DNA from 3 places in the Rouxiella chamberiensis genome. Region 3 is predicted to be linked to each of the others. Evidence: predicted binding sites of a transcription regulator. Region 3 holds the regulator's gene; each other region holds the start of a gene.
What was found. Region 3 encodes LexA, which represses DNA repair genes until DNA is damaged. Its sites were predicted from a motif close to TNCTGTATGTACATACAGNA; they were not measured.
Positions count from the first base shown of each region.

Region 1: a site for LexA is predicted at 1,461-1,480, ahead of uvrB (excinuclease ABC subunit UvrB). Genes of this name have one in related genera too.
Region 2: a site for LexA is predicted at 1,644-1,663, ahead of O1V66_RS10000 (metal-dependent hydrolase). Genes of this name have one in related genera too.

Region 1 is NZ_CP114058.1:2,557,099-2,560,381, reverse strand. It holds gene O1V66_RS11880 (ABC transporter ATP-binding protein) at 1-473, opposite strand, end outside; gene uvrB (excinuclease ABC subunit UvrB) at 1,581-3,283, shown strand, end outside.
Region 2 is NZ_CP114058.1:2,162,797-2,166,079, forward strand. It holds gene kduI (5-dehydro-4-deoxy-D-glucuronate isomerase) at 1-733, shown strand, start outside; gene kduD (2-dehydro-3-deoxy-D-gluconate 5-dehydrogenase KduD) at 771-1,532, shown strand; gene O1V66_RS10000 (metal-dependent hydrolase) at 1,682-2,239, shown strand; partial or broken gene O1V66_RS10005 (L-cystine transporter) at 2,425-3,283, shown strand, end outside.
Region 3 is NZ_CP114058.1:3,373,391-3,376,673, reverse strand. It holds gene plsB (glycerol-3-phosphate 1-O-acyltransferase PlsB) at 1-351, opposite strand, end outside; gene O1V66_RS15665 (diacylglycerol kinase) at 478-846, shown strand; gene lexA (transcriptional repressor LexA) at 954-1,562, shown strand; gene dinF (MATE family efflux transporter DinF) at 1,720-3,060, shown strand; gene O1V66_RS15650 (CsbD family protein) at 3,195-3,283, shown strand, end outside.

The sequences.
Region 1 (3,283 bases), 820 kb from region 3:
AGTTCGGGTTCCTGCACCAGCGCGCGGCTGATGGCCAGTTGCTGTTGCTGGCTTTCATCCAGCTCCCCGGCCTTGCGAGAGCCCAGCTCTTTCAACGACGGAAAAAGATCGTAAACCTGTAAAGGCACGCGGCGGGTTTTGTTGCGTCCGGCCATCATGGCAATTTGCAGGTTTTCATCGACGCTCATCTGCGAAAAGATCTGTCTTCCCTGCGGCACGTAGCCAATGCCCATCTGCGAGCGCGTTTCCACGGGCATCACCAGCAGGTTTTGCGGCGCCTGATTGGCAGACTGCCAGATCATGGTGCCGCTTTTCACGGGCAAATGGCCCATGATGCAGTTGATCAAGGTGGTTTTACCCACGCCGTTTCGGCCAATCAGACAGTTGCATTGCCCTCGATACAGCTCGAGATTAATGTCCCACAGAGTATGATTTTGTCCATAGTACTGGTTAACTGCTTTTACGCTTAGCATCAGTTGTTCCTCACTTATTACGCGCTCCGCTGAACACAACATTCGACGACTCCTGTCCTGTTTCTGACATTTTTACGATGCCGACAGCCTGTTAACACAGAATAAAGTTCGGTTTTTAGCACCAAACCTATCAGCATTAACGGGCGAAAAACGGCTATCCCGTAGTGCTAAACGGCTTAAACTGACGTTTATTTGCCTTAAAAGCCTTCACAGTTACCAAAAAGTGGAAATATTGTTGGTTTGACGTCACTCAGCACAAAATTTGTAAAGGTGGCGTTGTGAACTGATAGTGCAACTCTCGGGCCAACTCTTGACCGATAACTCTGAAAGGGGATTTATCGCGGTAAAATAGGGTTATGGCGGGTATGAAATGCCTTGACGCATTATCACGAGTAATGTTTTTGCGCCAGCCATTGTTAACAAGGTGCACTTTGCCAGTGCCACCCCTCAAGGTTTTGGTGCAAGCTAAAAACCGCAAAGAGGCGAAAAGAACGATAAAGACGAGGATCCAGATTTTGCAAATGAAAACAGGGCCTTTATCTAGGTCAAATCTGAATATATATAGTCATAAAAGTGTAAAAAAATAACTAAAAAAACGACAGATTTGGCAGGATTTTCAGATTGTCTAATTTTGTCAATGCAGGCCCCAAGCGGCGCGCTGAGACTTATCCACCATTCCTGTGGATAACCTTGTGTATGAGACAGAGAAAAGTTGCTGTAGGCTAGTCTGGGCGCGGGTTGAGCTTAGTTTGGCCGGATTGTCGGCTTTTTAAGGAAATTCCTATTTTTCAATGTGTTAATTAAAATCAATAGCATGAATGTTTACGCGAGTTCGCTGTGTAAATTTTCGTCAATAGGTATTGAAAAAGTTTGCACAAGTCGTCATCTGGGGATAAGGGATCCTTTATAGGGAATTTCAAAAGGCTGCATGCCCCACGATGCACCTGATTTCGCCGCGGATGCCCTCTTAAGACAAACTCCCTTTTAACCTGTGTATTTATCCAGTATAATATATGATCTACACTTTGTAGTGATCCTTTTGACAAGAAGGGGAGGTGTTACAGACTTCCTCTCCGTCTCGCACGTTCTCATCTCAGGTAGCCCGCAATGAGCAAAGTATTCAAACTACATTCTGAATTCAAACCGTCGGGCGATCAGCCCGAGGCAATCCGTCGTCTGGAAGAAGGGCTGGAAAACGGCCTGGCGCATCAGACTTTGCTGGGTGTAACCGGTTCGGGCAAGACTTTCACCGTCGCCAACGTTATTGCCGATCTCAATCGGCCAACGATGGTGCTGGCACCCAACAAGACGTTGGCAGCGCAGTTGTATGGCGAAATGAAAGAGTTCTTCCCTGAAAACGCGGTGGAATATTTTGTCTCTTATTACGATTACTATCAGCCCGAAGCCTACGTGCCAAGCTCCGACACCTTTATCGAGAAAGATGCTTCGGTAAACGAACATATCGAGCAGATGCGTCTTTCCGCGACCAAGGCCCTGCTTGAACGTCGCGACGTCATCGTGGTGGCCTCGGTGTCGGCCATCTATGGTCTGGGCGACCCGGATCTCTATCTCAAGATGATGCTGCACCTGACCAAGGGCATGATCATCGATCAACGCTCGATCCTGCGGCGTCTGGCCGAGCTGCAATATGCACGTAACGATCAGGCATTCCAGCGCAGTACATTCCGCGTGCGTGGCGAAGTCATCGACGTTTTCCCGGCGGAGTCGGACGATCTCGCCCTGCGTATCGAGCTGTTTGACGAAGAGGTCGAGCGTCTGTCGCTGTTCGACCCGTTAACCGGGCAAATCTCGCAGGAAGTGCCGCGTTTTACCATTTATCCCAAAACCCACTATGTTACGCCGCGCGAGCGCATTGTGCAGGCGATGGAAGAGATCAAAGACGAACTGGCGGATCGCCGTAAAAATCTGTTGTCGAACAACAAGCTGCTGGAAGAGCAACGCATCAGCCAGCGCACGCAGTTTGATCTCGAAATGATGAACGAGCTGGGTTACTGCTCGGGCATCGAGAACTACTCGCGCTACCTGTCCGGTCGCGGCGAGGGCGCACCACCGCCAACCCTGTTTGACTACCTGCCGCCTGACGGGCTGCTGATTGTCGACGAGTCCCACGTTACCATTCCGCAAATTGGCGGCATGTACAAAGGCGACCGTTCGCGTAAAGAGACCCTGGTTGAATACGGTTTCCGTCTGCCGTCGGCGCTGGATAACCGTCCGCTGCGTTTTGAAGAGTTTGAAGCGCTGGCGCCGCAGAGCATTTATGTTTCTGCTACGCCCGGCAACTATGAAACGGAGAAATCCGGCGGGGATGTCGTCGAGCAGGTTGTCAGGCCGACCGGACTGCTTGACCCCTTGATTGAAGTGCGTCCCGTCGGGACTCAGGTTGACGATCTGTTGTCTGAAATCCGCAAGCGCGTTGCCATTAACGAACGTGTGCTGGTCACCACCCTGACCAAACGAATGGCCGAAGACTTGACCGAATATCTCGAAGAGCACGGCGAAAAAGTCCGTTATCTGCACTCCGATATCGACACCGTTGAACGTGTTGAAATCATTCGCGATTTACGTCTCGGCGAATTTGACGTGTTGGTCGGGATAAACCTGTTGCGAGAAGGGTTGGATATGCCGGAAGTCTCGCTGGTGGCGATTCTCGACGCCGATAAAGAGGGTTTCCTGCGTTCCGAACGTTCTCTGATTCAGACCATTGGTCGTGCGGCGCGTAACCTCAACGGCAAGGCGATTCTGTATGGCGACAAGATTACCAAATCGATGGCCCGCGCCATCGAAGAGAC
Region 2 (3,283 bases), 1.2 Mb from region 3:
CACCATGACCTACAGCCACATTGACCGCATTATTATCGGCGGCGTAATGCCCGTTAATAATGTGGTTACCGTGGGCGATGAAGTCGGTAAGCAACTGGGCGTGAGCTATTTTCTTGAGCGTCGCGAGCTCGGCGTCATCAATATCGGCGGGCCGGGCCTGATCGTGGTCGATGGCAAAACCTATGAAATCGGCAACGAAGAAGCCCTCTACGTCGGCAAAGGTGCGCGGCAGGTCGATTTCAGCAGCGTGGACGCAAGCCGCCCGGCCAAGTTCTATTACAACAGTGCCCCTGCGCATTCGCGTTTCCCGGACAAGAAAATCACGCTCGCCGAGGCTTCTCCGCAGACACTGGGCGATGCTTCGACTAGCAACCGCCGCACCATCAACAAATTTATCGTGCCGGACGTGTTGGAAACCTGTCAGTTGACGATGGGTCTGACCAAGCTTGAGGAAGGCAGCCTGTGGAATACCATGCCGTGCCACACTCACGAGCGCCGTATGGAAGTCTATTTCTACTTTGATATGGATGCAGACACCGCCGTCTTCCACATGATGGGCCAACCGCAGGAGACACGTCATCTGCTGGTGCATAACGAGCAGGCGGTGATTTCGCCGAGCTGGTCGATTCATGCGGGCGTCGGTACCAAGCGCTACACCTTTATCTGGGGCATGGTCGGGGAAAATCAGGTGTTCGACGACATGGATCACGTGGCCGTCGGCGATCTGAAATAGTTTTTAATTATTGGCAAACCACAGGCGGTATAGGGCTATGGTGCTTAACAGTTTTGATTTGCAAGGAAAAGTGGCGCTGGTGACAGGCTGCAACACCGGTCTCGGACAGGCGATGGCGATAGGTTTGGCGCAGGCAGGTTGCGATATTGTCGGCGTCAACCGTTCCGAACCCAACGAAACGCTGGACGCCGTGCACGCGCTCGGCCGCCGCTTTCTGGACCTGCGCGCCGATCTTACCCGCATCGACGCCATTCCTCGCCTGCTTGAAAGCGCCGTTAGCGAGTTGGGCCACATCGATATTCTGGTCAACAATGCCGGGATCATTCGCCGTGAAGATGCGCTGAATTTCAGCGAGAAAGACTGGGATGACGTGATGAACGTCAACAGCAAGACCCTGTTCTTCATGGCGCAGGCGGTGGCGCGGCAGTTTATCACCCAAGGCGGCGGCGGCAAGATAATCAACATTGCTTCCATGCTGTCGTTTCAGGGCGGGATCCGCGTGCCCTCCTATACCGCCTCCAAAAGTGCCGTGATGGGCATTACCCGCCTGCTGGCCAATGAATGGGCCAAACACGGCATTAATGTCAATGCGATTGCACCGGGCTACATGGTAACCAACAACACTGAACAGCTGCGCGCCGACGAGAGCCGCAGTCAGGAAATTCTCGACCGCATTCCCGCAGGCCGCTGGGGCGAACAGGAAGACATTATGGGGCCGGTCGTCTTTCTGGCGTCCAGCGCCTCGAACTACGTAAATGGTTATACTTTGGCCGTTGATGGCGGCTGGCTCGCGAGATAGTGACAAAAGGCGTCATGACACTGTCACGAGTCGATAATTATTACCTTTTTAATCAAAAGGTTGACAAATAGTTACAGGGTAACACCTTCCGCGAGAATGGGCTTTCACCTATACTGGATAAAATAACAGTTATTCAGTTCGGAAGCATTATGACTGCGGAAGGTCATCTCATTTTCTCCATTGCCTGCGCAGTGTTTGCCAAGAAGGCACAATTATCGCCTGAGCTTGCTCACGGCGACTGGTGGCATATTGTCCCGGCGTCACTGTTGATGTCACTGGTGCCTGATATCGATCACCCCAAATCGCTGCTCGGTCAGAGGCTGAGGTTTATCTCGCAGCCCATTGCCCGAATATTCGGCCATCGTGGATTCACGCACAGTCTGCTTGCCGTTGCCGCAGGCGTTTTTCTGCTGAAAACGCGTTTGCCGCCAGACTGGGTTATCCCTATCGATGCGCTGCATGGCATGGTGATTGGCTATTTGAGCCATATTCTGGCCGACATGCTGACTCCCGCGGGTGTGCCGCTGCTGTGGCCCTGTCGCTGGCGTTTTCGCCTGCCTATCATCACCACGCAAAAGGGCAATCAGCTCGAGCGGATTTTTTGCCTGCTGATGGTCGGACTGACCTTGTTTTGGCCGGACTGGTCGCCTATTATCGGTGCCATCAATCCGCACAGCCTCGACTTTATTTTGAAGTATTTGACTTAATAACGTCTATAAAATGGTCATATCGTTTAACCAATACACAATATTAAGCGGAAAGTTATAGCCCATTCCTTTTGGTTATAAGAGCTTGCCCTCTCATTCTGGTACTCTACGCCCATCGTTAAGCGCTGCCTTATTATTCCCTCTGGCAGCCTTCTCAAGTGAATCAATTCTCTGGAGCTTTGGGTATGAATCTTCCGCTGATTTTAAACGTGGTAGTGTTTGTTGCCCTCCTTTTGCTGTTGGCCAAATCAAGCCGCAAGCAATGGAGTCTGGCAAAGAAAGTCCTCGTAGGCCTGCTGGTCGGCGTGGTATTTGGTCTGGCCTTGCAGTTGATCTATGGATCCGACAGCGCCGTACTGAAAAACTCGATTCCGTGGTTCAACATCGTTGGTAACGGCTATGTTCAGCTACTGCAAATGATTGTCATGCCGCTGGTATTTGTGTCGATTCTGAGTGCGGTGGCGCGTCTGCATAATGCCTCCTCGCTGGGTAAAATCAGTTTCCTGACCATCGGTACATTGCTGGTTCACTACGCTGATTGCCGCACTGGTGGGCGTGTTTGTAACCAGACTGTTCGGCCTGACGGCGGAAGGTCTGGTGCAGGGTACGCAGGAAACCGCCCGTCTGGCGGCGATTCAAACCAACTATGTGGGCAAGGTTGCCGACCTGACCGTGCCGCAGATGATCCTGTCCTTTATTCCTAAAAACCCGTTTGCCGATCTCACCGGTGCCAGCCCGACCTCGATTATCAGCGTCGTTATCTTCGCCGCCTTTGCGGGCGTTGCCGCGTTGCAGCTGGTGAAAGACGATGCCGAAAAAGGCCCGAAGGTTCTGGCGTTTATCGACATCCTGCAATCCTGGGTGATGAAGCTGGTACGTCTGGTGATGAAACTCACCCCTTACGGCGTGATGGCGCTGATGACCAAAGTGGTGGCCGGTTCAAACATCCACGACATCATCAAGCTGGGCAGTTTTGTGGTCGCGTCGTATCTGGGTCTGGCTATCATGTTTGCCATTCATGCCCTGCTGCTCTCCTTTACCGGC
Region 3 (3,283 bases):
CGTCGGGTTGTTGCGATGCAGATCGAGATAGTCGTGGAAGAGTTTTACCGACTCCTGCTGGGGCTGGTAATACGGGAAGACGCGCGGCCCTTCACCGATGAAAACGTGGCTTGGCAGGTGCACGCCGTCGATTTCCAGCGGAATGAGCGGGTCGGGCAGGTTCTGCGCCAGGCACTGGGCCCGCAGCGTCAGAAGGTCGGCCTTGGAGTTGTAAGGCAAAACATACAGAATCGGGCGCGTGGGATCCAAACGCAACTCCGTCACCGGATCTGTAGGAATGACCTTGCTGCTTACCAGCATTTTTAGCGGTAAATTCAGCAAGGTATAATAAAGTCTACGCCATCCTGACATAAAAACGTGAAGCCTCTTGTTAGCAATTCGCGGCAAGGATACCAGAAAGCAGGTATGAGATCTGTGGTGATAGGATAACGGATTCAGGCTAAAATGCCTGAAAATCACCTTAAGACATAAAATATTATGGCAAATCAGGTCACAGGACTCACCCGTATTTACAAGGCTGCCGGATATTCCCTCAAGGGCCTGACGTCAGCCTGGAAGAACGAAGCCGCATTTCGTCAGGAAGCCGTCGTCGTCGTTCCTGCCATCTTACTGGCATTTTACCTGGATGTGAGCAGCATCGAACGGATTTTAATGGTGGGATCACTGATTATGGTGCTGGTGGTGGAATTGCTGAACAGTGCCATCGAAGCGGCAATCGACCGAATCGGACCCGAATTTCATCCGCTTTCCGGTCGGGCCAAAGATATGGGATCGGCGGCCGTGCTTATCGCGATTCTGTTTGCCGTTTTTACCTGGCTGGCAATCCTTGTGCCGCACTGGCGCTGAATATTTAAAAGCCGCTTAATGTCTGTTTTTTGTGTACTCTCTGGTTTTCATTCCACCTTTACCTGTATATACTCACAGCTAGACTGTATAAACAAACAGGGGGCGGAATGAAAGCACTTACAGCTAGACAACAAGAGGTCTATGACCTTATTCGCGATCATATCGCCACCACCGGTATGCCGCCAACGCGTGCAGAAATTGCCACACGTCTCGGGTTCCGTTCTCCCAACGCGGCCGAAGAGCATTTGAAAGCCCTTGCCCGTAAAAACGTCATCGAGATTGTTTCCGGTGCGTCTCGCGGTATTCGCCTGCTGATGGAAGAAGAAGACGGTCTGCCGTTGATTGGCCGCGTTGCCGCCGGTGAACCGCTGCTTGCTACCCAGCACATCGAGGCACATTATCAGGTCGATCCGGCCATGTTCAAACCCAACGCCGACTTCCTGCTGCGCGTAAGCGGTATGTCGATGCGTGATATCGGTATTCTCGACGGCGATCTGCTGGCCGTGCATAAAACCCAGGATGCCCGTAATGGTCAGGTTGTGGTGGCACGCATCGACGACGAAGTTACCGTCAAGCGCCTGAAAAAACAGGGCAACATTATTCAGTTGCTTCCTGAAAACAACGATTTCGACCCTATCGTGGTTGATCTGCGCGAACAGAGTTTCAGCATTGAAGGATTGGCAGTAGGCGTTATTCGCAACGGCGACTGGTCCTAATCCTATAGTCCTCCGAATTCAATTCTGTACTTGCCCCACTGTGCAGAATGCGCGTATGACGACCTTTTAGCGTCGTCATGCTGCGTCCTTTTTCCGCCTTGCGTTAATATATTTGCCTTTAAATGGGCCGATATCTTTTTGATGAGCGCCATCTTTCATGTCTGCACTCGCTGCCCTTGGAAAAACCTTCTTTAGCCCGACCGACAAAGCACTGTGGTTGCTGGCTCTGCCAATGATCTTCTCCAACATTACCGTGCCGTTGCTGGGTCTGGTCGACACTGCCGTTATTGGCCATCTCGACAGCCCCGACTATCTCGGCGGTGTCGCCATTGGCGCGATGGTCACCAGTTTTCTGTTTATGCTGCTGCTGTTTCTGCGCATGAGCACGACCGGACTCACCGCGCAGGCGCTTGGCGCACGAGACAACGTTCTGCTGGCCCGCGCCTTCGTACAGCCTTTCCTGCTGGCGCTGATAGCCGGTGCGCTTATCTTCTTGTTGCGTCAGCCGCTGATTACTCTGGCCTTGCAGATTGTGGGCGGCAGTCAGGCCGTGTTGCAGCAGGCACAGATTTTTCTCTCGATTCGCTGGTACAGCGCACCGGCTTCATTGGCCAACATGGTGATACTCGGCTGGCTGCTCGGCATTCAATATGTGCGCGCACCGGTTATCATGCTTATCGTCGGGAATCTGATTAACGTAGTCCTTGATCTTTGGCTGGTGGTCGGACTCGGCTGGAATGTCAAAGGGGCGGCGATTGCGACCGTCTGTTCCGAATTCGCCACGCTTGCGCTCGGCCTCTGGCTGGTCTCGATTGTCATGAAAAGGTACGGCATAGACTGGCCGCTTCTGAAGCGGTCCTGGCAGGGCAATCTGCGCAAACTGATCGCGCTTAACCGCGACATCATGCTGCGTTCCTTGATGGTTCAGCTGTGTTTTGCGTCGTTGACCATTATCGGAGCACGACTGGGCAGCCAGACTATCGCGGTCAATGCGGTTCTGATGAATCTGCTGACCTTCACCACCTTTGCGCTGGACGGCTTTGCCTATGCCGTCGAGGCGCATTCCGGGCAGGCCTTTGGCGCGAAGGATAAAGTTCGACTGCTTCAATTCTGGCACGCGGCCTGTCGGCAGGCCGGTCTCGTCGCGCTGGCGTTCGCCCTGGTGTATGCCGTGGCCGGAGAGCACATCGTCAACCTTCTGACGTCTTTGCCGGAACTGCGTGAACTGGCTGACCGCTATCTCGGATGGCAGGTCGTGTTACCGCTGGCGGGTGTCTGGTGTTATCTGCTGGACGGCATGTTCATCGGCGCGACGCGGGGCAGGGAGATGCGCAACAGTATGGCGATTGCGGCCGGCGGCTATGCGCTGGCGCTGCTGTCATTACCTGTACTCGGCAATCACGCGCTCTGGTTGGCGGTGACGGTGTTTCTGGCCGTACGGGGTCTGGCGCTGGGTTGGATATGGCGTCGACACTGGCAACACGACACCTGGTTTTAAATCCTTGGATTATTCCTAGTTATTAGCAGATTGACCCAATATCCCTGCATTTTCGAAACTCTCTACTACAATTAGAACTGTTGAAAGGCATTAAGCAAATGCCACAAAACCAGAGCTAAACAGGAGAGTTGATTATGAATAAGGATCAAGCAGACGGTAATTGGAAACAGTTTAAAGGTAAAGTTAAAGAAAAATGGGGCAAGTTGACCGACGACGATCTGAC